Regions from separate parts of the Paenibacillus sp. RS8 genome, predicted to be linked through region 2. Evidence: riboswitches for the same ligand, from Rfam matches in the RefSeq annotation. Region 2 holds a riboswitch; the other holds the start of a gene.
What was found. A riboswitch is a leader RNA that binds a small molecule or an ion and turns the genes downstream of it on or off. The one in region 2 is predicted to bind preQ1.

Region 1 (14,912 bases), 2.3 Mb from region 2:
GGAGCTGGATCGGGAAATGGTGCAAGTGAAGATTCCATTTAACCTCGCTGGAGGCGTAAAAGAGTACCATTCGGCTATCTGGCCAGGGCTTGCTTTACAGTGGAAGGGAAACCATCTGCTACTGGAGCTGCCTGCTGAAGCAGATGGTTTATCGAGTGCGTTCTATGGTGGAGGAATGAATCGGCTAGAGCGGGCTGTCAATTTATATGTTGACCGCAATTATGAATGTAGTGATCCAGTTCAGGATATGGAGAATAAGCTGCGCAATTGGGGGTATTCATTATCTGGCTGTGCGGGTCTGATGACGGCTGTACCGCTTGAGCATGCAGCGGTAGCTGAAGAAGACACTGGCTCCGCGGGGATTTTTGTTTGCGTTACTGCAGCCGCAGGAAATGCTGCGCGCGCTGGTGTGGAACGCAATGTGCTGACTGTTTATCGCCCGGGTACGATTAACATAATGTTAGGTATTGATGGCCGCCTGACACCGGCGGCCATGGTCAATGCTGTGCAGACAGCTGTCGAAGCCAAAGCTGCTGCTCTGGCTGATCTCGGGATTACCGATCCCGAGAATGGCTTGATCGCAACCGGAACAACTACGGATGCGATCGTACTGGCTGTGAGCCAAAGCGGGCGATACAATGCAGAGCATGTCTACGCCGGAACAGCTACCGATCTGGGGGGCGCTATCGGCCGCCTTGTGTATAGCGCTGTGACAGGAAGTTTGCTGTCGGTGCAGGCAAGGAAGGACAGCTAATGAGAATGAATCGCTGGAATCGCTGGAGATGTTGGAAATTGTTCAGAGGTGATCGCCTGTGACAATCGCATTGGTACTGCTTGCGGCTTATGTGATTGACCGGATTGTAGGTGACCCGCGCAGCTTGCCCCATCCCGTAATTGGAATGGGCAAAGCGATCACGGCTCTGGAGCGGGTGATCCGCCTTCTATGGTCCCGTCCGCAAAGCCTGCGAAGAGCGGGGGTATTACTTCCGCTGTGTGTGGCGGGCGGCGCTTGGGCACTGACTGCCATTCTTCTATGGCTGTTGTCGTTTATCTCACCTTGGCTCGTCTGGATAGCCGAGGCATGGCTGATTTCAACCACGATTGCCTCCAAGGGGCTAAAGGATGCAGGGATGGCGGTGTACGTGGAACTCCGTAAAGGTGATATTCCTGCAGCTCGCAAGGCTCTGGGGATGATCGTGGGACGTGATACGACCACACTAGATCCCCCGGAAATTGTGCGCGGCACGGTGGAGACTGTAGCAGAGAATATCGTCGATGCGATTATTTCTCCATTGTTCTACGCGCTCATCGGTGGCGCGCCGCTTGCTATGGCTTATCGGGCAGTCAACACGCTCGATTCCATGGTGGGATATAAGAATGATAAATACCGTGATCTCGGCTGGGCATCCGCTCGGTTAGATGATGTCGCCAACTTTATTCCAGCGCGGATAACGGCACTGCTCTTGGCTCTGTGTGCATGGGTGCTTCATCTGGATTGGCGGAGATGCCTGCAGATGGTGAAGCGGGATGCACGACTCCATCCAAGCCCGAATAGCGGCTATCCAGAATCTGCTGTTGCAGGCGCCCTCGGTATCCGGCTCGGTGGCGAGAACGTGTACCATGGTGTGGCTTCTTTCCGGGCATACATGGGTGACCCGGTACGATCTATGGAGCCGGATGATATTATTCAGACCTCGCGGATGATGATGCTCTGTTCTTCAATATTTGTTGCTGTCTGCGCAGCTATAGCGTGGATCTGGATCGGGGGCTGATGCTAGACATGGCGTTTCCTCTTATAGAGCTAGAACTAGTACTCGTTCGCCACGGGCAAACTCAGTGGAATGCTGAACATCGTTACTTAGGACATACGGATCTCCCACTGCTTTCAAGTGCAGTGGAGCAGCTATCTCAGCTAAAACAGCCGCTTGGTTGGTTGACCGAACAGGGGCTTGAAGCATCAAATGGCTTTTGGCGTGTATATTGCAGCGATTTGCTTAGATGTCGGGAAACACTAGCTTACATATCACCTTTACTAGAGAAGGTAGCTATCTACGATCAGCGGTTGCGTGAAATGAATTTTGGAGCTTTCGAAGGTTGTACTTATGAGGAATTGAAGGATAATTCACTGTATAGAAGCTGGATTGATAATCCTTCCACGGTTACACCACCAGATGGAGAAACATGGGCGCAGTTTGACGAACGGGTGCGCAGCTTTCTATTAGATTTGGGTCGAGCGGCTGAGGATTCATTTGTGCAGGCATCAATTAAAGAAAACAAGGATAAGGTAGTAACAAACAGGGTATTGGTAGTCACACATGGTGGTGTTATCCGGAATTTCCTTGCACAGGTAGTTCCGGGAGTCACATTCTACAGCGCTGTTGCACCTTCTCCTGGAACAGCAATGGTACTCAGATTATTCTGGCAGAACGGGAAATGGTCGGCAGATCTTTCGGGAGATTTATGAGAAAATCAAATAAAAAAGGGTTCTACATATTAGACATATCTAATATGTAGAACCCTTTATGTTTAACTATCGTTCGAACGTCAGCGGAATAACGTGGTTAATTGTTGGGCAACCATTCCTCACAGGTATCTGCACGTAATTGTAATTCATTATACAGCATGCTCGCATGGTAACCGTCGCACACGGCATGGTGGAATTGCCCCGATATTGGTAATAGTATTTTTTTGTCTTGATGAAAATATTTTCCTATAGTAAAGATGGGAAGTAGGAAAGTTCCCTCGTTATACACGTTCAGGTTAAAGCTCGTGAAGCTGACCCACGGAATACTAGAAATAGGGAAGGTGTTCGGTGGTTCGTTTGCTTTAGCGATAAATTGTTTTACACTTCCGTACATTTTCATATCATCCAGATAACGGTTATAGAAATCATTAAACTTTTCACCGTACGAAGTCCAGATGCTTGAGAAAGTCTTATCATCATCATGGAAAATTGTAAAACTAGGTGACAAGCTATCCCAATAACCTAATCTACCTTGAGAATCAAAGCATGTGCGGAATTCACTATGACGGTTCACCACCGTAGTTATCATGTGGATTAGTGCTGGGTATAGTTTAATTCCCTTATGCTTAAGCTCTGACAGTAGAAGGGTGATGTCAATATTTACGGTCATGCTATAGGTACATCTGACATTGTTTAAATAATGCTCAAAATAGGGTTTTCTGCTCCAGTTATCCATGACAATCGGGTTAAAAATCATTTATTATGACCTCCTAAAATTAATTCATTTTTCATTTTAGGAGGTCAACTGGACTGATTTCACCATATCCTTATCACAATCCCTTGAGAAAGTATTTTGTAACGAGTAGTATACCATCATCATAGCCGTAATTAATAATAAATCTAATGAAAAATGATACAGTACACTGAGATAGTAGAACATTAGTTAAAGTGGAAGGGAGATCCTTTATAATGCTGTATGAAAAGAGGGTCATCGAAAATTTACTCCAGCAAAAGCGTACGAGCGCGATTCCCATCGTTGTGATGATGTGCGGTGTGGCAGGGTCGGGTAAAACGACCTTTGCTCAAAAGTTGGAGAAAGAAGGATTCGTTCGTCTCTCGATTGATGAGGACATCTGGGCCACTTACGGTCGTTTTGGAGTCGATTATCCAGAGCAGAATTATGATACCTATTTAAAAGAATCAGAATTAAAGCTGCGTGGGGAGCTAGTAAATCTGATTCAGGCTAAACAGCATGTGGTTGTCGATTTCAGCTTTTGGCAACGGAATAGACGGAACGATTATAAGCAATTAATTGAAGAGCATGGCGGTGTCTGGGAGCTGATTTACTTAAAGGTTCAGCCGGATGAATTGCGGCGGCGACTGCTCATCCGGAGTGAACGTTTTGACGCCAATGCGGCGTTTACGATCACAGAGGACACGCTAACTCGGTTTCTAAGTGGTTTTGAAACCCCTGCTGGTGAAGGAGAAGCAGTAATCGAAGCGGAGGTCATCCTTCCTTAACCATTTCCCAAGCGTAGAATGAAAATTATCAAATTTGTCAGCTTATTCGCTCATAGAACCACAGCCAGATTAAAATCCTATGGCTGTGGTTCTTTTTTTACGCGCTTGATTATGCCATGATAGCTATGGAGGCGACCCGAGAGATGTTTAAGGACTTTAAGCTTATAGCCGGACGGCCGGTGTATATACAAATTAAAGACTATATGAAGCACTTAATTATAAAAGGCGGTCTACAAGGCAACCAAAAGCTGCCCTCCACAAGAGAGCTCAGCACACTGCTTAAGGTTAGCCGCAACTCTGTAATCTCTGCGTATGCAGAGCTTGAGGATGATGGGTTTGCCTATACAGTTCAGGGGCAAGGAAGTTATGTGGCGCCTTCACCTCCCGGCAGTGAAACGATTGTCTCTTGGACGATGGACTGGAAGTCACGTCTTAACGATCATGCGCGACTCGCAGAGGAAATGGACATCATGAAGCGCGGTTTACGAGCGGAGAAGGGTACGATCTCCTTTACGAGCATCGCACCCGATGAAAGCCTTTTTGATCTGGATAATGTGAAGCGCTCCTTTATGGATCGTATGTCGGTGGAAGGTAACGTCTTACTGAATTATGGATATGCCAAAGGGTATAAGCCTTTAATAGACTATTTGAAGCAATATATGGAGCACAAGGGCGCCCAAATGAAGGGCAAGGATATATTGATCACCAATGGCTTTACAGAGGGATTCGATATTGTATTGTCGGCACTTAGCAAGAAGAATAGATCGGTCATTTGTGAGAATCCGACGCATCATACGGCGATCAAAAATCTGAAGCTGAACGGCTTTGAGATCACCGGAATTCCTATGGAGCGTGATGGGATTGATCTGGTAGAGCTGGAGAAGGCATTGCAGCAGCAAGCTTTTGACTGTGCCTACTTCGTCCCTTCTTATCATAATCCGACCGGTATTGTAATGTCCCCCGAGAAAAGACAGGGGCTAATGAAGCTGATGAATCGGTATCAAATACCGGTGATCGAGGATGGTTTTAACGAGGAATTACGATATTCGGGCTCACATGTGGCTCCACTAATCGCAGCAGCAGGTAGCGGCAACAGCGTGATCTATCTAGGTAGCTTCTCAAAAGTATTATTTCCGGGACTACGCGTAGGCTGGGTGCTGGCAGATCAGGAGTTAATCTATTCTCTCGAAAGCGTCAAGCGCGCACGTACTATTCATACCTCGACGCTGGATCAATCCATTTTGTATCAATACTTATTGGGCGGACATTTAGAGAAGTATTTGAAAAAAGCCAGAGCAGAATACAAACGGAAATATGAACTAACCCTGCAATGCTGTAAGGAGTTTATTCCGTATAAGTCGTTATCAGGGGACGGAGGATTGCATCTTTTTGTAACCTTCGCGGAGGGCTTTAATACTAGGACGCTGCTGGCAGCCTGTCATGAGCAAGGGGTTATTTTTACAGCAGGAGATATATTCTTCACAGACGGTAAGGGTCAAAATACAATACGGATCGGTTTCTCCAGAGTGACGGATGAGGATATCCGCAAGGGGATCGAGATTATTGGTAGAACAGCACGACAACTAATGGGATAAAGAGGTGCTTGAGATGAAGATGAAAGTAGGCGTAATTATGGGCGGGGTGTCCTCAGAGTTTGAGGTATCCATGAATAGCGGGAGAGAGATTTTGAAGAATCTGGATCCAAATAAATATGAAGTTACTCCAATAGTGATCACCAAACGTGAAGAGCTGATTGAGCAGGCAAAAGGAATCGATATCGCGCTGCTTGCGCTCCACGGGGCTTACGGTGAGGACGGTACGGTTCAGGGGACGCTGGAGACAATGGGGATTCCTTATACAGGCAGTGGGGTTTTGTCTAGCAGCATTTGCATGGATAAAGATCTTTCTAAAAAGCTTATGCGCTGCTCAGGCGTCAATACGGCAGATTGGCTGTGCTGGGATAGTATGAAGGATTATTCTCAAGAAGCGGTAGATCGGATCGGATATCCTGTTATGGTGAAGCCGTGTTCAGGCGGTTCGAGTATTGGAATGGAAAAGGTCAGCAGTAGCGAAGAATTATTGAGCGCAGTACAGAAGGCTTTTGCCTGTGATCAATCGATTCTGATCGAGAGCTACATTCAAGGCCAGGAAATCACCTGCTCCATTCTAAATGGAGAGATGTTGCCCGTTTTAGGGATCACCTCCGCACATGCGGAGTGGTTCGATTACAGTGCTAAGTATGAAGATGGCGGGGCAGACGAACGGGTCATCGAACTACCGGCCGAGGTGTATGAGCGAGTGCGTGATGCAGCCTTAACTTGCTATAAAGCATTAAAATGCAGTGTGTATGCACGAGTGGATATGCTCATCAAGGATGGTATTCCGTATGTGCTGGAGGTGAACACGTTACCGGGCATGACGAAGGCCAGTCTTTTACCAAAAAGCGCGCAAGCGGCAGGCTACTCCTTCAGCGGACTGCTGGACGCAATTATTTCTCTTTCCCTGGCGGAAAAGAGTCCAAAAGAAGAGGTGTACAGCCATGCATAATGAATGGGTTGCTCCACGTGTGCGAGAGATTGCTCCCTCGGGAATTCGGGCTTTTTTTGACCTAAGTACGGGAAATCAGGATATTATATCGCTTGGTGTAGGCGAACCGGATTTTGTAACACCGGAGCATGTAAGAGCTGCCTGCATTCGTGCTTTAAATGATGGGGAAACGAGGTATACACCAAATTCCGGCTTATTGGAGCTTAGAGAAGAGATCGCCTCTTATCTGCACACAAGCTTCAATCTCCGTTATGAGCCAACTAATGAGATTATGGTTACGGTGGGAAGTAGTGAAGCTGTAGATTTGGCTCTGCGGGCCTTTATCACACCCGGGGATGAGATTATCGTCCCTTCTCCAAGCTACATCGCGTATTCGCCGATTACCCATTTGAACGGGGGGGTTACGGTAGAGGTTGAATCTTCAGCCGAGCAGGGCTTTAAGCTTACTGCTGAAGCGTTGCAGAGGGTAATTACCCCGCGTTCCAAGATTCTTATGGTAAATTTTCCGAGTAATCCTACAGGAACAGTAATGTCTTACGAAGACTGGTTGCCGATTGCTCAGATTGTAAAAGAGAATAACCTACTTGTCATTTCAGATGAGATTTATGCCGAGCTTACCTATGACAGTCAACATGTCAGCATTGCCTCTCTTCCAGGGATGATGGAACGAACCATTGTCATTAGCGGCTTCTCCAAAGCTTTTGCGATGACTGGCTGGCGAGTAGGTTATGCCTGTGGTGATCAGGAATTAATCGCTGCGATGCTTAAAATCCATCAGTACACAGCAATGTGTGCACCGGTACTAGGTCAAATCGCTGCCATAGAATCACTGCGTAATGGTATGGAACATAAGGACCACATGAAACGATGCTTCGATGAGCGAAGAAAGCTGCTGGTTAGTGGATTTCGATCCATTGGATTACCTTGCCATGAGCCGGAGGGTGCATTTTATGCCTTTCCTTCCATCGCTAATACCGGATTGAGATCAGAGGATTTCGCTTTGCAGCTGCTCAAGGAGGTTGGTGTTGCTGCGGTTCCGGGGCATGTGTTTGGAGCCGGTGGAGAGGGGTATATTCGCTGCTCTTATGCAGCATCTCTACAAAAATTGACAGAAGCTTTGGAGAGAATTGAAGGATTTATGAAAGTGAAGTTGTAATTCTAGCGGTCCCCATCTATCATAGATGGGGGCTTTTCTGTGTAGATAAGATAGAATAGGTGATACGGATATCTTTAATTGGAGGTTAAAATATGATTTCAACGATTCAAGAAGTAATTAAACGAATCACACCAGCTGATGAACAGTCTTTCCTAAAGGCGGAGCACCGCCTGAATATTCTAACTAAACCGCCGGGCAGTTTGGGACAATTGGAGACTCTGGCTGTTAAGCTCGCTGGAATTTCGGGTACGGAGCAGCCTAGCTTCACCAAACGGACGGTTGTTGTGATGGCTGCCGATCACGGTGTATGCTGCGAGGGAGTTAGCGCCTTTCCGCAGGAAGTCACAATGCAAATGGCCTATAATTTTCTTAGCGGAGGAGCGGCTGTGAATGTACTGGCACGCCAAGCCGGGGCAGAGGTAAAGTTCGTAGATATCGGTGTTAACGGCGATCTTAGTCATGAGGATCTGATTGATCGTAAGGTACGCCGGGGAACGGATAATATGGCTGCGGGACCTGCGATGAGTCGTGAGGAAGCGATGAGTGCTGTGCTTGTAGGCATAAAAATCGCACAAGAAGCGATTGATAACGGGACGGAGATTTTTATTACGGGTGAAATGGGCATAGGAAATACAACGGCTAGTGCAGCTATTCTGTGTGCTCTAAAAGGAATAGCGCCTGAAGTAGCCGTCGGAAGAGGAACGGGAATTGATGATGAACGTTTACTACATAAAATTGCAGTTGTGGAACGTGCTCTAAAGGTGAATCAGCCGAATCCGGCAGATCCGCTGGATGTTTTGTCCAAAGTAGGGGGACTGGAAATCGCCGGTTTGACCGGTCTGATTCTTGGCGCAGCCGCTGCTAGGATCCCTGTGATTCTGGACGGTTTTATTTCGGGTGCGGCAGCTCTCGTCGCGAAGGCCCTTGCGCCAGAATCCATTGCCTATATGATAGGTTCCCATGTATCAGGTGAGCAGGGACATAAGCTGATGCTGGAGCAGCTTGGGCTTGAACCGTTGTTTAACCTTGGCCTTCGTTTGGGTGAAGGAACTGGAGGCGTATTGTCTCTTCATTTAATAGAGGCGATATGCCGTATTTTGAGCGAGATGGCCACCTTTGAAAGTGCAGGCATCTCTGGAGCTGGGAAACAATGAGTATTCTTGTAACGGGTGGCGCACGTAGCGGGAAGAGTGGTTTCGCAGAAAAACTGATGTCGTCACTGACAGATCAGGCCTCCTATGTAGCAACCGGACAAGCGTTTGATGATGAAATGAAGGAACGGATTGCACTGCATCAGCATCAGCGCTCGCAAAGCGGGTATGCTTGGGAGACGTTAGAGGAGCCCTATGATTTGCCAGATCTTCTTAAGCGTTTATCTGGTGAGAAGGCGGTCCTTGTAGATTGTCTAACGTTGTGGTTATCGAATGTACTGCTTGCCATGGAAGGATTTACGGATAGACAAGAACTGATTGAGAGCGAGATTACAAGACTTGAAGACAGTGTACGTACATTTAAAGGAAATCTCATTTTGGTCACTAATGAAGTAGGGGACGGTATTGTTCCAGAGTATGCGCTTGGTCGATTGTACCGTGATTTGGCAGGACGCATGAACGCGTTACTCGCTAGGCAATGTGAGCAGGTCTTTCTAGTGACTGCTGGCATTCCAATTGAACTTAAGAGCAGGGAGTATCGCTTATGAGGGAGCGCAGGGATGCTGCCGCGGCTGCCTTTCAGTTTTTGTCTCGGTTTCCTGTAAAGAGTGATGCCGGATTTTCTCCTGAGCTGCTGCGCCGAAGTGTGCTGTTCTATCCCGTGGTGGGTGCAGCTATCGGACTGTGCGTAGCTGCTGGAGCAGCTTTGACGGGCTGGATGTTACCGGCTTGGCCAGCCGCTGTTATTACCCTCATTTTATGGGTAGGACTTACTGGCGGCTTGCATCTCGATGGTTGGATGGACAGCGCGGATGGTCTGCTTAGCTACCGACCGAGGGAACGAATACTGGAGATTATGAAGGACAGCCGTGTGGGTGCGATGGGTGTGCTCGCCTGCGTGCTGCTCTTGCTGTTAAAGGCCTCTTTAGTGGCAGCATTAATCGAAGGCTACGCCTATTACGAGCTGCCACTGCTCTTGCTGCCAGCGATCTGGAGCCGCTGGTATATGGTGCGGGCAATGGTGCGTTATCCCATTGCCCGCGGGAACGAGGGGCTGGCCGCGAGCTTCGCCGGCCTCGCTCCCTCGCATGAGCGGCGCGCGCTGGCGATAGCCGCGCTGCTCTCGCTAGCCGCAGCCGCTGCGCCCCTGGCGCTCGGCGCGGGCTTAGGCGCGTGGCCGTTGCATCTGGCGGCAGCGTTACTGCTGCCGGCTGCAGCCTGGGCCAGCGGCACTGTGGCTGCGCGGCGGATCAGCAGCCGGCTCGGCGGGCTCACCGGCGATGTGTACGGCGCGCTGAATGAGCTGCTAGAGGTTGTGCTGCTACTAGTATTAGTGCTGCTCCAGCACAACTTTATGTAAGTGGCTCCTGCGGGGGACGCATAGTAGCCAGCTCTTTCAATCTGATTTTATACTCTATTAATGCCTGTGGCTCCAGCTGTTTGGTGGCCCAGATTCTTGCTTGTACACATACTTGCTAACCGTGATGACGTTGTATCATATTTTGCGAATCATTTGATATTTTTAGAGTTCGATAAGAAAGAGGGATGACATGGTTGCTGCCATTCTGCTATTTGTAATTGCCGGCCTTGCTGAGATTGGAGGCGGATACTTAGTATGGTTATGGCTAAGAGAATCAAGACCTCTCTGGTACGGTTTGGTAGGTTCTTTGATTCTGATAAGCTATGGCATTATTCCTACGTTGCAGAAGTTTCCATCCTTCGGAAGAGTGTATGCAGCTTACGGCGGGGTGTTTATCGTGCTCGCTGTGTTATGGGGCTGGCTAGTAGACAAGAAAACACCCGATGTATATGACTGGGTTGGTGCTGTTATTTGTGTGATCGGCGTTTCGGTCATTCTTTGGGCACCGAGACACTAAGATTAACATGGTGTACTAAGCTATGAATGGTAACTCGTTATGCAAGAAAGGACTAGTTGATGGGTTTAAAGACAATGCAGTGCCTAAATAAAACAGCCCGTTCAACACTTTCGTGTGAACGGGCTGTTTTTATTTAAGCTTAGATCTTAAATTGTTGTACAGCTTCCTGAAGCTTTTTAGCCTGCTCATAGAGATGTTGGACGGTTACTGCATGTCCTTCAAGCTCTATACGCTGGCGCTCTGAGTTCTCGGATAATGTATCCGCACTTTCTTGGGATCTTGAAGTAATTTGTGCGGTTTCCTCGACGGAAGCACTGACTTCTTCCGTACTTGCTGAGATTTGCTGCGTAGCTGCAGATACGGATTGAATATTCTGATTGATGCTCTGGATCAGAATCAGGAGGTGATTGAAGGCATCGCCCGCTTCTGTCACCTTGCCTACCCCAGAGGCTACCTCAGAATTCACTTGGTTCATCTCAGTAACGGAGCGATTCATATCTTCCTGAAGTCCTAGAAGGAAATCACGGATCTGCTCATTCGCATTACGGGATTGTTCGGAAAGCTTACGTACTTCTCCGGCAACAACGGCAAAGCCGCGACCATGTTCACCTGCACGCGCTGCTTCAATCGAAGCATTGAGTGACAGCATTTGGATTTGCTTCGTAATTTCAGTAATACTATGAACGACTTCTCCGATCATTACTGAACGTTCGTTCATAATTTGTAATTGCTCCAGTGACTGCAAAGAAGCACGTTCAACCTGGCGCATTTGCAGAACAGCACTTTGAGCAATCTCATTACCGCCACTCGCCTCAGCGGAAGCTTCACTGATCTGCTCTGTGACTTCGGTAGCTGCTGAAGCAATATGCTGAATGCCGAAATTGATTTCTTCCATAGCTTTTGAATTATCTAGAGCACTGCTCGCGATGGTCGTACTACCTTTGCCGATTTCTACTACGGAAGAGCTAGAGTGGTCCGCCATTTCATTTAAGACGTCTACACGCTCTCTTAAGGAATTGGAATCGGTGACTACTGTGTTTGAGGTAACGAGTACATGTCCAATCATTTCTTTTAGGCGTAGGGTCATCGCTTGGAAGCTTCTGGATAGCTGAGCGACCTCATCAGTGCCATTAACCGTTAATTCCTCTGTGAAATCTCCCTCAGCGAGACGGGCGCTGTAAGCTGCAAGCTTAGAGATGGGACGAGTTATCCGCATGCTCATAAACCAGGCACCGGTTGAACCTATGATTAGCGTTAGCAGAGTGATCCCGGCACTGGTCCACAGAATGCTGTTTGTTTTTTCTTGAATAAAGCTTACATCACTGCTGATTCCGATAACCATCGTACTTCCGGGAATTCCGATATAAGCTGACTTATGTACACCATGGGCGTCTCTGTATGTATCGCTTAGTCCGCTCTTTCCTTTAAGAGCTTGCTGCATTGCAGAAGATACCTTAACAATTTCATCCCGCTTTAATTTTCCATCATGATCTACGGTCAGAACCTCGGCTTCCTTGCCTTTAAGATTGACTAGAAAAATAGTCTCAACCCCATGCTGCTTCTTCTTATCCTGAAAATAGAATTCAAGATTGGTGGCTGCTTGTTCGTTCTTCTTTAGTGCTTGCTGAGCATGCATGGTGTTAATATTCTTATATACGTCCTGAGCAGCTGCAGTTAGAATTTGATTGATTTGTGGCATGACATAGCTGTTGAAAATACTGGTGGATATAAAGTAGAAGCTGGTACTTAACAAAAGAGACGTGAGTAATAGAACTACAAACAATAAACGCGTGAATCGGCGACTGATCGACTGCTTGAAACGAAACATATTGTTGTTCTCCCCTTTTTATGGACAGCGAAGCTCCATTTCTTATTGGAATACATCCTATCTCCCTACCGAGTGCTAGTGTCTGGCAACCTGCAATATATTCCATAGTTATGTAATATATCAACTAAATGGATCGGGAATGAAGTGTTTGATACTATTCTATATAATTAACCTCTGGATGAATAGTGAAAATTTTAGTTTATAGAGCATATTTTTCTGAAAAAGATGAATTATTACTGACACTTTTATTTTTATTTAATAAAAATGGGTATAAATACCCAATTCATTATTTGTTTATTTTTATGGATTGTTTGATGACAGTGTGATAGAGTATTAATGTTTTGTTCCAAACATAAGGTAAGCCGCGGTTCGTAACCATCCCGCGTAAACAAAACTAGGAGGAATTTAAGTAATATGTTCAATTTGTTGTGGGGAGTTTTATTTGTTATTGTCAATTTTGCCTTTTTTCTACTCTGTTACCGCCTGTTCGGCAAAAATGGAATGTATGCCTGGGTAGGTATCGCTACTGTAATTGCTAACATTCAGGTAGCTAAGACGATTGCTATGCCATTTGATATTGTGATGACACTCGGAAATACGATGTATGTCACTTTGTATATGACCAGCGATTTGCTTAATGAGAAGTATGGAAGAGCGGAAGCACGCAAAGCAGTTTGGTTTGGTTTCTTCACTTTGCTTATGACGACAGTCATTATGCAGATGGTACTAGTATTTAAGCCGCAAGAGACCGATATCGCTCAGTCTTCTTTAGAGACGATCTTTGGGCTGATGCCTCGACTAGCTCTGGGTAGTCTTACTGCTTACTTCATTAGTCAGTTCCTAGATGTTCGGTTATACGCCTGGATTCGCAAATATTACAGCACCTCAAGTCAGCTGTGGATTCGTTCCAACGGCAGCACGATGGTCAGTTCTTTTGTGGATACACTAATCTTCTGCACCATTGCATTTGCTGGGTTGTATAACTGGAGTGTATGGCTTGAAATTTTGCTTACAACGTATCTAGCGAAATTCTTACTAACCGCAGTAAGCACACCTATCTTATATATCGCCCGAACTTTTACTTTTGCTGAAGATGGAATACCTTCATCTGTTCAAAAGAAGGAATAAACAACACTACAGCCAGCGCGTACCGATTATAATCGATGCGCGCTGTTTGATTTTTCCGGTCATTAGAAGGCTTAATCGTTACATGAAAAATGTGTACATAAAATTAATATAAAGCTAAAATAAGCTATCGTAGCAATTCTAATAGTGTGCCTTGCAATTCGTTGGTTAAAGCTGCCGTTATTGCTCTTCAATTTAAGTGCTATCAGTCCGATCGAAGAGAGTGTACATATTCGGTAGTCATAGAAATTACGAACAGGTGTGATGAAGGATGAATCTAGTAGTGCCTATACTGTGCCATGCAGCACAGCAGCCCGACAGCATTGCCTTAACCCAGGCCCAAGCGACGCATACCTATGCAACATTAGTACAAGCGATGCAGAGAATTGCGAATGGTCTACAGCAAAAGGGCTTGAAGCATGACAAAATTGCTATTTTATCTACGAATCGTATTGAATTTGTTGAAGTTTTCTTAGGGGCTATTTATGCGGGCTGTGTTCCGATTCCTTTAGATCCCAAGTGGAGCGCAAATGAGCTGCAGATGATTATAAAGCAGTGCCAGCCGTCGATGATTTTTGCTGAGCCGGAAGCTGCAAAGCATCTGGTATTTATGAACGAAGCCATCCCAACGCTGACTTTTTCAAATGAACGAACAGGTTCCTATGATCAGTGGCTGGATGCGCTGAAACCAGAGGCTGAGTTGGATGAGACGAACGAGTTATTATTTATCGGTTTTACTTCAGGCACAACTGGGCTACCCAAAGGATATATGCGTACCCATTTATCGTGGTTAAAGAGCTTTGAGGTATCGAGTGCTGCCTTTGAATTGGACTCTATGAAGGATGTTTTAGCACCGGGTCCGTTTGTGCATTCGCTGTCCTTGTTCGCTGTAATGCAGAGTCTGTATGGTGGAGCAAACTTTCATATTACCCAAAAATTTAGCGCCAAGCATGTGTTAGAGCTGTGCAAGCAGATTCCGGGTGTGGTGCTGTTCGTTGTACCGACAATGCTCGAATCCATGATGCAGCAGGCTGTTCCTGGGCAGACGCAGATTGATGCGATTATTAGCTCAGGTGCAAAGTGGCCTTGGCTGTCCAAAAAAAAGGGCATGGAAGTGTTCGGCGGAACGCGTCTCTATGAATCCTATGGTTCCTCAGAAGCGAGTTATATTAGTTATTTGGATGTTCTGGAAGAGCATAATCCGAACTCTGTAGGCAAGCCCTATCCCGGAGTGCAAATTTCC
Region 2 (14,912 bases):
GGGTTAATTCACCATGTAAGATCGACTGTGAAGGATAAATTCGGAGTGGAGCTGGAAACTGAAGTGGAGATCATTGGAGAAGAATAACCTCTAATTAGTAAGAGCCCGCAGATTACTGTGGGCTCTTTTGCTGTTATCACTTATGGTTCAATCCACTGATAGGGTGTATTTAGCTCTATCTGTAGTTATTTCCGCCTTATGATCACCTATATCCTCAATACGAAGCCCGTCAATAGCTAAGTCATAGGTGGAATGTGGTAGAGATACTAGCTCACCATCAGCGTTTAAAGTGCTGCCAAATCCTTTTAATATTAATGCACTCCCTAGATAATCATCGATAACATCCTCCGCACTCCGGAACTCAACTGCCTCCAGATTAAAATGAATTTTATCCAGATCACGAAGCTCTTTCTTTTCAATAACAATGGTTTCATTTACATGACTGTTAACCCAGTCCATCAATTTCTGTATGCTTTGTTCCATAAGATGATCCCACCTTTACTTCAAAGATTATTAGGTTTAAGTTACCCTTTTTGTAGGATTTGAATCCATATTTTTGCCACATCTGAGCGAAAATGAACAAAGGATGGTGCTAAGCTATAGCGAATGTTACAGAATAGCAACAGCAGAGATAATCCTCTACAACCAGAATAAGGATAGATAGATATTAACTATTCGAAAAAGGGGGTAGTGTCATTTGATTCAGCTAACTGAGGTCTCCAAGTATTATCAGGAGAGGTGTGCGGTTGATCGAATAACTTTTGCAGTGGAGAAGGGTGAGGTCTTTGGGTTTCTAGGTCCCAATGGTGCTGGTAAGACGACCACGATGCGAATGATGACGGGGCTTCTTCAGTCTACAAGGGGAGAAATTTTAATTAATGGCATGAATATTTTACGACATAAAAAAGAAATTCATGCCCAAATTGGCGTTGTTTTCGAGCTTCCCAATCTGTATATGCGTTGTTCTATCCGAGATAATCTAGAGCTGTATGCTGACCTGTATAGGGTAGCAGCCAGTCGGGTGAATGAAGTCATGGAAATTCTTCAACTGTTAGATAAGGAAAAAGCTAAGGTAAGTAGCTTGTCCAAAGGCTGGAAGCAGCGTGTCCTAATCGCCAGAGCATTATTACATAAGCCTCAAGTGTTGTTTTTAGATGAGCCTACGAGTGGATTAGATCCAAATTCAGCCTCACTCATTCGTAATCACATCAAGAGAATTCAAGATGAAGGTACAACTATTGTCTTAACAACGCATGATATGCACGAGGCAGAAGAATTAAGCGATAGAGTAGGGATCATGCACGCTGGTGCATTGGTGGCACTTGATGAACCCCATAGACTTAAGACCATGTATGGTAAACCAGAAATTGAAGTGAAATATCAGCAGGATAGAGAAGTGATTATGAAATCCTGGCCGATAGCAGAAGAGTCTACAAAAGATCATATTTATCAGCTAATGTCTAATCATCAAATGATAAGTATGCACAGTAAAGAGGCTTCGCTGGCAGATGTATTTGCTGCCTTGACGGGAAGTGAGTTAAGTTGAGTTATCCGTTATGGAAGCTGTTTAAGCATGAGTGTAAGGATATACTACGTAATCCAGCGACTGTAATTCTAATTGTGTTGCCTATATTTATGGCTAAAATAATCATCACTGTAGTGGACAAGAGCGGTCTAGATTTCATGCTTCTTTCTACTTGGATCTTGTTTGCGCAAGTAATGGTTGGAATCATGATTACCGGCCCAGGATTAATTGAGGAGCGAGAGAGTAAAACTTATGATGCACTGTTGATCTCACCGTTAAGCAGAGGTCAGATCATTATTGCTAAGGCGGGTTCTGTTCTTGTCTTTTCGTTATTTTCACAGCTGATAGTTTATGTACTTAATCAAGGGTTGAACATAGATTTATTGTCTTCGTTGATATATATGTTATTGGGTGGAATGATCTTTGTACAAGTTGGAATTATCATCGGATTAAAGGTAAGTTCCTCCAAAAATGGCTCGGCCATCAGCTCTGCATTTATGGTTCTTTTTTTCTTGGTGGCTTCTGTTTACTTAGCTCTTCCAGAATGGACTTATCCGATCTTTGCAGCTTTGCCGAGTATTGAAATCACCCAGAACTTGAACAGTATTCTTAATGGAGAAGGGATATTGCCTGTAGAAAGTCTGCTGTTGCTCATATGGATTGCGGTGCTTTCAGTTTGGATTTGGAAGATCGAGAAAGAGTAGAACTTGTCAGGAGCAGGCCACCCGTGGTATAGTTCAAGACGCAATATGCTTAAAGAAGAAGTCTGCACGGATTGTGCAGGAGAGGTTCGCGAACTCCCTCTATAAAAAACTAAGAGTATATTAAACCGTATAAGCGGATGCTGTCCTTTACCCGGACGTTGCTTCCGTTTCTTCTTAGTGGAGCCAAGTTTTCGAAATCTCGTTCTTCTTTCCATTACCGGCCAAGGCCGAAGGAAAAGAGAGGGGTTTTTTGTCGTGTCAGAAGGAAGATTAAAAGAGGAAATGCAAGAAGTCACTTTGCTTGGTAATCAGGGAACGCAGTACAAGTTTGGTTATGATCCAGACATTCTAGAAGTATTTGATAATAAGCATCCTGGGCGTGATTATTTTGTTAAATTCAACTGCCCTGAGTTTACTAGCTTATGTCCTGTTACAGGCCAGCCGGATTTTGCCACACTGTATATTTCGTATATTCCTGAACAGAAGATGGTGGAATCTAAATCATTAAAGCTGTATTTATTCAGCTTCCGTAACCATGGTGACTTTCATGAGGACTGTGTCAACATTATTATGAATGATCTGATCTCACTGATGGACCCACGTTACATTGAGGTATGGGGCAAATTCACTCCGCGTGGAGGCATTTCTATTGATCCTTATTGCAACTATGGAAGACCGGGTACGAAGTATGAGGCGATGGCGGAGCACCGCTTGATCAATCACGACCTCTATCCGGAAAAAGTGGACAACCGCTAATCCCAATAAGTTGATAAGGAGAGATTAAGATGAATAAAAAAGCACTAGTTGTATTCAGCGGCGGACAAGATAGCACCACTTGCCTGATTTGGGCATTGAAGCGTTTTGAGGAAGTGCAGGTAGTTACCTTCAACTATAATCAGCGTCATGCGGCTGAAATCGAAGTTGCTACAGAAATAGCAGCTAAGTTTAATGTAAAACAGCATATTCTTGATTTGGGACTGCTGAATCAACTGGCACCAAATGCTTTAACACGGCAGGATATTGATATTGTGGCTGGCGAAGGCGATGACCTTCCAAGTACGTTTGTGGACGGACGAAATCTGTTGTTTTTATCTTTTGCCGCAATATTAGCTAAACAGTTAGGTTATTCCCATATTGTTACTGGAGTCTGCCAAACGGACTTTAGCGGATATCCGGACTGCCGTGATGTCTTTGTGAAATCATTGAATGTTACGCTGAATTTATCTATGGACTATGAGTTTGCAATACACACTCCACTGATGTGGCTGGATAAAAAAGAAACGTGGAAGATGGCCGATGAACTGGGTTATTTTGATTATGTTCGCGAACATACTCTGACCTGTTATAACGGCATAATTGGCAGAGGTTGTGGATCTTGTCCAGCATGTCTATTACGTCAGCGGGGACTTGAACAATATGAGGCGGAAAGAACGGAGGTCCGTTCTTAATGCTTAACGAGGTCTCAGTCTGCAAAATATTTACGTTCGACGCGGCGCATCAGTTAGTGGGTCACAAAGGGAAGTGCAGTAACCTGCACGGTCATACGTATAAGCTCGAAGTAGTGCTTAAGGGCAAACCTATGACCGCGGAAGGCCATTCGGACGAAGGGTTTGTAATTGATTTCAGCGATATCAAAACAACAGTGCAGCAAAGCCTTGTAGACCGTCTAGATCATGCTTTTCTCGCTATGGGAAATGAACCTGTGTTAGAGACGTTAACGAATACGGGTTCCAAAGTAGCTTTGCTGTCTTTCCGGACCACCGTTGAGAATATGTCTTCATATATAGCATACAAGCTTAAGCAAGCGGGGCTGCCCTTGTACGCTGTAAAGCTATGGGAGACACCAACCTCTTGGGCAGAAGTGCTGGCTGAAGATATCCCTGAGGATGGACCATCTTACCGCTTGTATGGAGGCTGTGATTGTGAGTAAGATTCCTGTAATTGAAATCTTCGGTCCGACCATTCAAGGTGAAGGTGCGGTAATTGGTGTGAAGACTATGTTTGTCCGCACCTATGGCTGCGATTATCGCTGTGGCTGGTGTGACTCCGCTTTTACTTGGGATGGTTCGGCTAAGGATAAGGTTCGAATGATGGCCTCGGATGACATTATGAATGAACTTATAGCTATAGCTGGAGATAATTTCGACTGTGTTACGATTTCAGGCGGCAATCCTGCTTTAATTGGTGATGGGATGGGCACTTTTATTAACCTGCTACATGAGCGAGGGATACAAGCTGCAATAGAAACTCAGGGCAGTAAATGGCAGGAATGGTTCAATGACGTGGATGTGCTGACCATTAGTCCGAAGCCGCCAAGCTCAGGGATGACAACGAATTGGGAAATGCTAGATAACATCATGAGTAAGCTGGAGAATCTGGGCCGTTCCACACACAGTCTTAAAGTCGTAGTGTTTGACGATAAGGACTTCGGTTATGCAAAAGACATTCACCATCGATATCCCAATGTGCAGCTCTATCTGCAGCCTGGGAATGATGATGTCACTGAAGAGGGTGACATTTCTGCTCGACTTTTGGGGAGGCTGGAATGGTTGTTTAATAAAGTAATCTTAGATCCTGAAATGAATAGAGTGCGTGTACTACCACAGCTGCATGCTTTAATCTGGCATAATAAGCGTGGCAAGTAAAAAGGGGTGTAATGTAATGGGTGTCTGCATAGCAGATGCCCTTTTTTTGTTGATTTGAGTCTTTAAAAAGGTAGATAGAATGTCCCATAATCTGGTATGATTTTCATAAAAGTTATAGGAGGTACCTAATGGGAAATTTAACTGCACTGTTAATTATTGATGTTCAAGAAGCTATGTTCTCCTATCCTGATCAAAAGCTGTACGATGAAGAGGGTGTGATGGAGAGAATTATTTCCCTTCAGCATAAGGCTAGGGTGGCAGGTACTCCAATTGTTTATATTCAACATACGGAAGATGAGGAATACACAAAAGGTACGCCCACATGGCAGATCAGTCACCGTATCACACCGCAGGAAGGCGAAGTTATTGTGGAGAAGCCTACTTGGGATGCTTTTCACCAAACCGTGTTGCAAGATGAGCTACAGAAGCTCGGGATCACGAATCTGGTGATTTGTGGGATGCAAAGTGAATTCTGTCTAGATACGACGATAAGACGCGCATACAGCATGGGATATAAAAGTGTGCTGGTTTCAGATGCTCATAGCACCTTTGATAATGGGGTTCTGAGTAGTAGAGAGATCGTTAAGCATCATAATGCGGTAATTGGAGGTAGATTCGCCCAGTTACGAGCTGAAAGCGAGGTTCAGTTCTAGATGAATACCCCACAGGCTGCCATGAAACCTATTCAGCGTTCTCGACTTAGACTATTTGCCGGAAAGCGATATTTTATTTGGAAAAGATACTTGAAATGGTGTACTGATCGCGGCAAGATGGCGAAGCAGCGCACTAGTGATATTTTATCTTATGAGGCAATGACTCACGCTACACCGTTATTACGTAGTCTTCGGAATGTAGATATGGTGCTTCAATATAATAAAATAACAAATTTACGGCTGGCGATCGCGAAACTGGATGGACTCATGGTGCGGCCGGGGGAGACGTTTTCCTATTGGAGAAGCATCGGCAAGCCCAGTAAGCGAAAAGGATATCTGGAAGGTATGGTTCTGCATTATGGCGGTTTTCATTCTGGAGTTGGCGGGGGGCTATGCCAGTTGTCTAATCTGATCTACTGGATGACACTGCATACTCCTCTTACGGTTACGGAACGGCATCGGCACAGCTATGATGTATTTCCAGATGAACAGCGCACACAGCCATTTGGAAGCGGGGCTACCTGTTCTTATAATTATTTGGATCTTCAAGTGAAGAATAACACGAATCAAACGTATCAATTAAAGCTCTGGCTGGATGACAGTCATTTGCATGGGGAATGGAGATGCGATGAGCAGTCACTTTATAAATATGAAGTGTACGAAAGTGATCATCGGATAAGCCTAGAACCATGGGGCGGATATATTCGTAGCAATAAGATCAGTCGAAAAATATTCACACGTACAGGCGACCTAGTTGGAGATGAAGCTGTAACGGATAATTATGCGCTTATGATGTATTCTCCGCTTCTTCATGGTTAAGAGCCAATGACATTCCACAGTATCTTAAGCATATGCTCTCGTCAGAAATGACATTGCTTATGCTTTTTTTAGCGAAATCTAATGAAAATAGATGCATTTTTTCACGGTCTGCGTTAAATTAACATAAGTGACTTAAGATATTGAAAGGACGCGTACCATGTGAATCTTAAAAAACCGCCACTTCCTATTCCAATTTTAATGTTGATTGGGATTGTGGCCATCTCTTTTTCTGCCATTTTTATCAAGTGGTCTGCAGCACCAGCATCTATACAAGGAATGTATCGGCTGTTGTTCACCTCGCTGCTGATGTTGCCTTTTGCAAGACCATACAGCGGAGCAGCGTTCGCGCTTCGTAAAAAAGACTGGATCATGCTAGTGCTCTCAGGCACTATGCTAGCGCTACATTTTTTGCTTTGGATGGGCTCTTTGAAGTATACTTCGGTAGCTAGTTCAACAATGATCATGGCGCTGGAGCCCGTGTTTATAATGCTGGGCGTTTATTTTTTGTATAAGGAAAAAACAGCTGTGTCTGCTATTCTAGGGTTGAGTATCGCTATTGGCGGAGTAGTATTTATCGGCTGGGGAGATATTGGAATCTCTGCGGATAATCTTAAAGGTGATTTGCTATCGGTTGGAGGAACAGTCGCGGTAGCTGTGCATATGCTTATCGGTCAAAGGCTTGTAGTGCGCATGCCCTCATATTTGTATAGCTTGATAGTATTCTTGTCAGCGGCTGGCGTGTTTGCCATTTACAATCTGATCATGGGGATTTCCTTCTTCAACTATCCTGCAAATGAGTGGGGAATCTTCGTTTTGCTAGCAGTGGTTCCAACGGTGTTCGGGCATATTTTATTTAATTGGCTGCTTCAGTATGTATCCGCAACTACGGTATCTATGAACATCTTAGGAGAACCAGTGGGGGCAAGTATCCTCGCGTATCTGCTCTTGGGTGAACAATTAACTGCGCTACAATGGGCAGGTGGACTTTTGGTTATGTTTGGACTTGGCGTATATTTGTATACTGGAAGAAAGAAAACGATTCAGGTGGCGGAAGCCATTCAGAATGCTTCATAACAGATATTTTAATCATAAAGGGGTCGCAAGGTATGGAAGAACAAGATCAAAATTTAGAATTGCATTCTGGAAAAGGCACTGGGCCAACAAGTGAGGAACTATGGAACGAAGACACGTACACAGCTTGGGTTGCTCGATTTGGTACACCGTCAGAGGCAGCAGCAAAGTTAATTAAGGAACCAAGTGCAAAGCTGTACCCGCTCTCTTCTTATTTTGGAGATGTACAGGGTAAAAAGATGATGAATCTCATGGGATCAAACGGAATGAAGGCAGTCGCTCTGTCATTACTCGGGGCGGACGTAACTGTTGCCGACTTCTCGGAGGCTAATGCGCGTTATGCTGCTGAACTCGCTCAAGAAGCGGGTGTTCAGCTAAACTATATCGTATCGGATGTTCTGAAGCTTCCAGATCACGTACTGGATGGTTCATATGATATCGTATTTGCGGAGTTAGGGATTGTTCATTACTTTACCGACCTTGCTCTTTTTATGGAAACAGTCCACCATTTACTTTCTCCTGGTGGGATTTTTATTCTGCGCGATTTCCATCCTGTGACGACTAAGCTTATATCCTCTAAGGGTTCTACAGCGAAGGTTCGCAAACACAAAGTCAGCGGTGACTACTTCGACACGACATTGGAAGAAAAAAGAGTCTCATACTCTAAGTATTTGCCTTCAACAGGCAAACCAGCAGGCGAACAGGAGCATAGCGTGGTATATTGGCGTCGCTGGACGCTTGGAGAAATTGTAACAGCCGCTGCCAGTTCCGGACTTGTGATCCGTCAATTGGTAGAAGAGCCTAATCTATCCTCGGACGTTTATGATAAAGGAATACCAAAGACATTCACCTTGGTGGCTGGTAATGGTCAGAACCTGTAAGAGTATATGTTTACACGTTACAATAACCTTATATTTCTCGTAGAAACGGCTGCATCGTCCCTGAGAGGACGGCGCAGTCGTTTTTTTGTTTAAAACATAAATTTTTAAACTTTTTTACGGAGAATATTCCATTACATTGGAAACGTATAGGTAATACAATAATTTTACATTCAACATTTGAAAGCGGTTACTTTACGGAAAGGCATTCATAAAGGATTTGAGGTGGTTATGAAATGGACGAAGTATTACTACGAATGACGGGGATTGATAAATTTTTCCCAGGTGTTCATGCATTGAATCAATGTCAATTTGAGCTGAAGCGTGGGGAAGTTCATGCCTTAGTTGGTGAAAATGGAGCAGGGAAGTCTACCCTGATGAAGATTGCAACAGGGGTGTATTCCAAGGATGCGGGTCAGATGTGGTACAAGGGATCTGAGGTGGAGATTGTCAATACACGCGCTGCACAGGAACTCGGGATCAGTATTATTCATCAGGAACTGAATCTAATGCCGCATCTTACAGTGGCCCAAAATATATTTATTGGCCGTGAGCCGCGGAAGGCACTGAAATGGTTCGTTGATGATCTGGAGTTAAATCGTAAAGTGCAGGAATTGTTTAATCAAATGAATCTAAAGCTGGATCCGAAGAGCTTGGTCTCAGACCTGACGGTCGCTAATCAGCAAATGGTGGAAATCGCCAAAGCCTTGTCCTTCAATGCGGAGGTACTGATCATGGATGAACCAACTGCAGCCCTGACAGATACGGAAATTAACGAATTGTTTCGGATGATCGAGAAATTACGATTAGAAGGTGTAGGGATTATATACATTTCTCACCGCATGGATGAGTTGAAACGGATCACAGACCGCATTACAGTCATGCGGGATGGTTGTTATGTGGATACCGTTCGGACGGATTCGGTAACGATTGATCAAATTATCAGCATGATGGTTGGTCGTGAACTGTATCAAACGTCGAAGCCAACGGTTTCGTTGCAGACACAGCAAGTCGTATTAGAGGTTCAAAATCTATCCAGTGGACAGTTGTTAAAGGATATTAGCTTTCATCTGAATAAAGGTGAGATACTGGGCTTCGCTGGGTTAATGGGCGCTGGACGTACTGAGGTTGTTCGTGCCGTATTTGGGGCTGATCCTATCGATAAGGGTGAGATTAAGCTACATGGAAATACGGTTCGTATAAGACAGCCTCATCAAGCGGTGCAGCATGGCATCGGTTATTTATCTGAAGATCGCAAACGATACGGATTGCTTGTAGATATGGACATTAGCATGAATAATGCAATTGCTTCCTTCTATAAATTCCGTAATGTATTCGGATGGATGAGAGATAGGGAGATGCGAAAGTCCGCGGAGCAGCATGCGGAAGCGCTAGCAACTAAGACTCCAAGTGTAAGTCAAAAAGTCAAATTCTTATCCGGCGGCAATCAGCAAAAAGTAGTTATCGGGAAATGGTTAACGAGAGATTGCGATGTGTTGATCTTCGACGAACCAACACGTGGTATTGATGTAGGAGCGAAAAGTGAGATCTATAAGCTGCTTGATCAGCTAGCGAGTGAGGGAAAGGCGATCATTATAGTCTCTTCAGATCTACCAGAAATTCTAAGAATGAGCCATCGCATTATTGTTATGTGTGAAGGACGTATAACTGGTGAACTACTCGCAGAAGAAGCATCGCAAGAAGCGATAATGAAATATGCGACGATGCGTTCATAATCGTTCAAGAGTTTATCGGAGGTGTCAAGGTCATGAAGATCGCAGATAAAGGGATTAGTCAGTCTATCGGCTCTAAGCAAGCCGGGGCGCAATCAGGGTTTAAACAAAAATTGTTAGCATTCGCAAGTTTGATCATACTGGTCATCGTATTTTCAATAGCATCAAGTAACTTTTTTCAATTTTCTAATTTAGTCGGGATCCTCGTCTCTACAGCTGTAATTGGTGTATTAGCACTAGGAGCAACCTTTGTAATTATTACGGGTGGAATCGACCTTGCTTTGGGTACTGTGATGACCTTCTCCTCTGTGATGGTTGGTGTCATCATTACATTCTGGGGTCTACCCGTTCCGCTCGGAATTGTAGGCGGGATTCTTGCTGGTGCACTGTGCGGATTTATAAGTGGCTTAATGGTGGCGAAGATGAATATTCCACCATTCATCGCCACTCTAGCAATCATGATGGTCACTAAAGGATTATCACTTGTTATAACGGGTGCCAAGCCGATTTATTTCAATGATGATCCGATTTTTGCCAAGATTGCAATGGGGAAGATGATCCCAGGCATTCCGAATACCATCATTATCTTCCTATTGCTTGGGGTTATCGCAAGTATCATTTTGTCGAAGACGATTATTGGACGCTATAACTTCGCCCTTGGCAGCAATGAAGAAGCAACTCGCCTATCAGGTGTGAATACGGTCAAATGGAAGATTGTTATCTATACTATCACAGGAATTTTCAGCGGAATTGCTGGTATCTTGATGGCATCTCGACTAAATTCAGCCCAGCCGTCACTTGGCACTGGTTATGAACTTGAAGCTATAGCAGCTGTCGTTATTGGAGGCACATCTTTGAGTGGGGGCGTAGGTTCAATTCTAGGTACGATTATTGGTGCGCTAATTATGAGTGTACTGACGAATGGCTTACAAATTATGTCCGTTGCTCAGGAATGGCGGACAGTCATTGTCGGTGTTGTCATCATCATAGCAGTATATGCTGATATTCTTCGCCGACGGAAGCAGTGAACGAGGTATTATCTCCATACGGAGTGATATACAAACAAATGACGAGGGGGAAGATTAAATGAAACAACGTCGAAGAGGGATTATCTTGCTTGCCAGTTTGTTACTGGCTACTACCTTACTTGGTGCTTGTAACAACAGTGATAGCAAAAAAAGTGCTTCCGGTTCAGACAAACCATACATCCCAGTCATTTCAAAAGGCTTCCAGCATCAATTCTGGCAAGCGGTGAAGCAAGGAGCCGAGAAGGCTGCGAAGGAGTTTAATGTTGAGATTACGTTTGAAGGACCTGAAAATGAGAGTCAGGTAGATAAACAAATTGAAATGTTGCAGACGGCTCTAGACAAGAAACCGGCAGCCATCGCATTAGCAGCTCTAGACAGCAAAGCAGCGATTCCATATCTGGAAAAGGCAAAGGAAAACAATATTCCAATCATTGGCTTTGACTCCGGTGTAGATAGCGATATTCCTGTAGCAACAGCAGCGACTGACAATAAAGCGGCAGCAGCTTTGGCAGCTGATAAAATGGCTGAGTTGATCGGCAAGAAGGGTAAAGTAGTTCTAGTCGTACATGACCAAACGAGCAGCACAGGTCAACAGCGTCGTGATGGCTTTTTAGAACAAATGAAAGCGAAATATCCCGATATTGAAGTCTTAGAACCGCAATATGGCGGTGGAGATCAGTTGAAGTCCACGGATCTTGCAAAGGCGATGATGCAGGCAAATCCAGACCTTAAAGGGATCTATGGCTCAAACGAAGGATCTGCAGTAGGTGTGGCTAATGCGGTAAATGAATTGCAAATGGGTGGAAAGATTGTGGTCATCGGATTTGACTCCGGTAAACAGTTAATGGATGCTATTCGAAGTGGTGTTGTGGCCGGCGCTGTTACACAGGATCCCATTGGTATCGGTTATCAAGCGGTGAAGGCAGCAGTGCAGGCGATTAAAGGGGAAACCGTAGAAAAGAATATTGACACCGGGTTTCACTGGTACGATAAGAACAATATAGATTCCGATGAGATCAAACCTCTGCTGTACGAATAGAAGAGATTAATAATAGAGGTTGCCTCAAGAAGGCAACCTCTATTATGCTTATCCCCAAAGGTAAACTTTTACATTATAAGTAATCGATGAATTCATAGCTGAGGAGGTGTTGGATGTACAAGATTATTCTAGTTGATGATGAAGATGAGGTTCGTGAGGGGATTAAACAGAAGATAGCATGGAATAACCATGGTTTTGAACTTGTTGGAGATTTCGATAACGGCAGAGATGCTCTTGATGCAGTAGAGCAGTATCGACCGGATGTGATTATTACAGATATTTGCATGCCCTTTATGGATGGACTAGGTTTGGCCAAAGCTGTAATGGAAAGATACCGGGACATGAAGGTCATTATCGTAACTGGTTATGAAGACTTCGAATACGCCAAGCAGGCTATATCTTTGAAGGTGACTGAATATTTGTTAAAACCGATCAATGCTCGTGAGTTTGCCGAGTATCTAAGCAAAATGAAGCAGGATTTAGATGAAGAGCATTTACAAAAGGCCAATATTGCTAAGCTTCGCATGCAATTAAATCAGAGCTTTCCTTTGTTACGCGAACGATTTCTAGAGAAGCTTGTTACTACTCGAATGAGAAATGAAGAGATCGAGAATAAAATGAATTATTTCCATATACAGCTGCGGGGTGCGGTTAACCTTGCAGTCGTAATAGATATAGAAATTGAGAATCGGAGCCTGGATATTGCTTCAGAGGCTGAGCTGCTACGCTTTGCCGCTTTTAACATTGTGCAGGAACAACTTGAAAAGGAGCAGGGCGGTGTGGTGTTTCAGACGAGAGATGGTAAACTCGCCGCGATATTATCAGGGGATTCCGAGGAGATCGAAGTCACAACACAACTTCTTGCGGATCAAGTACAAACCAGTTTGAACAAGTATTTGAAGCTGACGGCAACCATCGGCATCGGTAGAAAATACGCTGGCTTGCAGCAAATTCCACAATCCTTTCAGGAAGCGATTTCATCCATAGAATACCGATATCTATTAGGCATAGATAAGGTTATCTCCATACAGGATCTTGAGTTTGGCAAAGGATTGGATCAAGCACACTTCTCTTCATGGGAAAAAGAATTCATATCCGCGTTGAAGACCGGTAAAGCATCAGCGATCTCGGAGGTCCTCTCAAAATGGTTTCAGGAGCTAAAGAGCAACAGCTCTTCTATAGAAGATTGCCGCAGTAGCATCTACCAAATGCTCGTCTCTCTAATGAACTATGTGGTCGATATCGGATTCCCAAATACAGAGCTTGTTTCGCATAATATGTTTGCTGAGGTTGCAGCCCTTAAGACTTTAGATGAAGCAAGAAATTATTTAGAGAGAACTTGCCATGAGCTGATACTCAAGTTATCGGAACAAAGAACAACCGTCAGAACCTCTCAGATGAAAGCAGCAGAAGCTTATATTCGGGAGAATTATTGTAATGACAGCTTTTCACTTAATGAGCTGTGCAGCCATATTTTTATGAGCATCAGTTATTTCAGTGCGACTTTTAAACAGCATACTGGAGAGACTTTTATTGAGTATTTGACTCGCCTCCGTTTGGAAAAAGCTAAAGAACTCCTTACCGTCACACAGTTGAAGACTTATGACATCGCTGCTAGAGTTGGCTATGCTGATCCTCAGTATTTTAGTGTGATTTTCAAACGTAATGTTGGGATCACACCGAAGGAATATCGACAGCGAAAGAAGGAGAATCTTCTTCTATGAAACCTCATCGTTTCTTCCGAAGTCGAAGTATTCATAATAATATCGCCATTTCTTTTTCACTTCTTATCCTCTGTACGACTATAGTGCTGAGCTATACTTCATATCGACTTTCTTCTGCTGCTGTTATGGGGAATTCTGTAGCTTATACTTCACAATTAATAGAACAAGTAAAACTGAACATTGAAAATTATATTAGTAACATGGAGAGTATTGCTGCTCTGGTGTTAACTAGCAGTGATCTTGAGAGATATGTAAAAGGTTCGAGTTCGGGACAAGAAGGTAAAGTCAAAGATAAGCAGTTAGCCAGCCAATATCTTCGATCTGTCGTCCAATCCCGCACCGATATTTCTTCAATAGTGTATGCAAGCTCGGAGGGGATAACGGTGTCGGATCGACTGGACGCAGTTTTGAAACCGCTTCCTGAATTGATTACCCAAGAGTGGTATCAGCAAGCAGTGAACCAAACCGGTGTAGCTGTCTCCTCCTCACATGTTCAGCACATATTTCAGGATGAATACCGATGGGTAGTGTCGATCAGTAGAAAGCTTTCAGATACCTTTTCAGAAATGGAAGCAGATCGACAGGGTGTGCTGCTTGTGGATCTTAATTACAGCGTGATTAACAATTTGTGTAAACAAATCGAACTGGGAAAGCGCGGTTATGTATTCATTGTGGATCCCTCAGGGAGCCTAGTCTATCATCCTCAACAGCAGCTGATCTACTCGCAACTCAAGTTTGAACAATTGGAAACCGTTCTTGGGATTAAGAGCGGCTCGGTTACGGTGAACACAGGGAACGAACAGAAGCTATACACCGTGGATACAACCAGCTTTGGCTGGAAGATTGTGGGGGTTACCTATCCGGATGATCTGGTTGCAAACAAACAGCAGATGCAAGGGACGGCTGCCTTGTGGGGAGCTGTAAGCTTGATCTTTGCCATGGCAATTTCCGTGCTTCTTTCTTACGCACTGACTAAGCCGCTCAAGAATTTGGAAATCAACATGAAAAAGGCTGAACGCGGAGAGTTCGACATTCGCGTGGAGATTGAGAGCACGAACGAAATCGGCAAGCTTGCCCGAACATTTAATTTGAT

Region 1: linked by a shared signal. The riboswitch ahead of ACDZ28_RS14930 (queuosine precursor transporter) and the one ahead of queF (preQ(1) synthase) in region 2 are both predicted to bind preQ1.

What each region holds. Positions count from the first base shown of each region.
Region 1 covers NZ_CP168131.1:3,000,358-3,015,269, forward strand. The annotation lists gene ACDZ28_RS14865 (adenosylcobinamide amidohydrolase) at 17-754, shown strand; gene cbiB (adenosylcobinamide-phosphate synthase CbiB) at 813-1,772, shown strand; gene ACDZ28_RS14875 (histidine phosphatase family protein) at 1,781-2,464, shown strand; gene catA (type A chloramphenicol O-acetyltransferase) at 2,562-3,221, opposite strand; gene ACDZ28_RS14885 (ATP-binding protein) at 3,434-3,985, shown strand; gene ACDZ28_RS14890 (PLP-dependent aminotransferase family protein) at 4,129-5,580, shown strand; gene ACDZ28_RS14895 (D-alanine--D-alanine ligase) at 5,600-6,532, shown strand; gene ACDZ28_RS14900 (aminotransferase class I/II-fold pyridoxal phosphate-dependent enzyme) at 6,525-7,688, shown strand; gene cobT (nicotinate-nucleotide--dimethylbenzimidazole phosphoribosyltransferase) at 7,781-8,842, shown strand; gene cobU (bifunctional adenosylcobinamide kinase/adenosylcobinamide-phosphate guanylyltransferase) at 8,839-9,387, shown strand; gene cobS (adenosylcobinamide-GDP ribazoletransferase) at 9,384-10,199, shown strand; gene ACDZ28_RS14920 (YnfA family protein) at 10,390-10,716, shown strand; gene ACDZ28_RS14925 (methyl-accepting chemotaxis protein) at 10,856-12,544, opposite strand; PreQ1 riboswitch class I at 12,903-12,948, shown strand; gene ACDZ28_RS14930 (queuosine precursor transporter) at 12,959-13,672, shown strand; gene ACDZ28_RS14935 (AMP-binding protein) at 13,941-14,912, shown strand, end outside.
Region 2 covers NZ_CP168131.1:5,277,967-5,292,878, reverse strand. The annotation lists gene murB (UDP-N-acetylmuramate dehydrogenase) at 1-87, shown strand, start outside; gene ACDZ28_RS24990 (hypothetical protein) at 148-483, opposite strand; gene ACDZ28_RS24985 (ABC transporter ATP-binding protein) at 698-1,546, shown strand; gene ACDZ28_RS24980 (ABC transporter permease) at 1,543-2,229, shown strand; PreQ1 riboswitch class I at 2,305-2,348, shown strand; gene queF (preQ(1) synthase) at 2,512-2,985, shown strand; gene queC (7-cyano-7-deazaguanine synthase QueC) at 3,015-3,677, shown strand; gene ACDZ28_RS24965 (6-carboxytetrahydropterin synthase) at 3,677-4,159, shown strand; gene queE (7-carboxy-7-deazaguanine synthase QueE) at 4,152-4,874, shown strand; gene ACDZ28_RS24955 (cysteine hydrolase family protein) at 5,003-5,527, shown strand; gene ACDZ28_RS24950 (VanW family protein) at 5,549-6,346, shown strand; gene ACDZ28_RS24945 (DMT family transporter) at 6,506-7,420, shown strand; gene ACDZ28_RS24940 (methyltransferase domain-containing protein) at 7,453-8,298, shown strand; gene ACDZ28_RS24935 (sugar ABC transporter ATP-binding protein) at 8,532-10,031, shown strand; gene ACDZ28_RS24930 (ABC transporter permease) at 10,064-11,056, shown strand; gene ACDZ28_RS24925 (ABC transporter substrate-binding protein) at 11,115-12,095, shown strand; gene ACDZ28_RS24920 (response regulator) at 12,209-13,819, shown strand; gene ACDZ28_RS24915 (sensor histidine kinase) at 13,816-14,912, shown strand, end outside.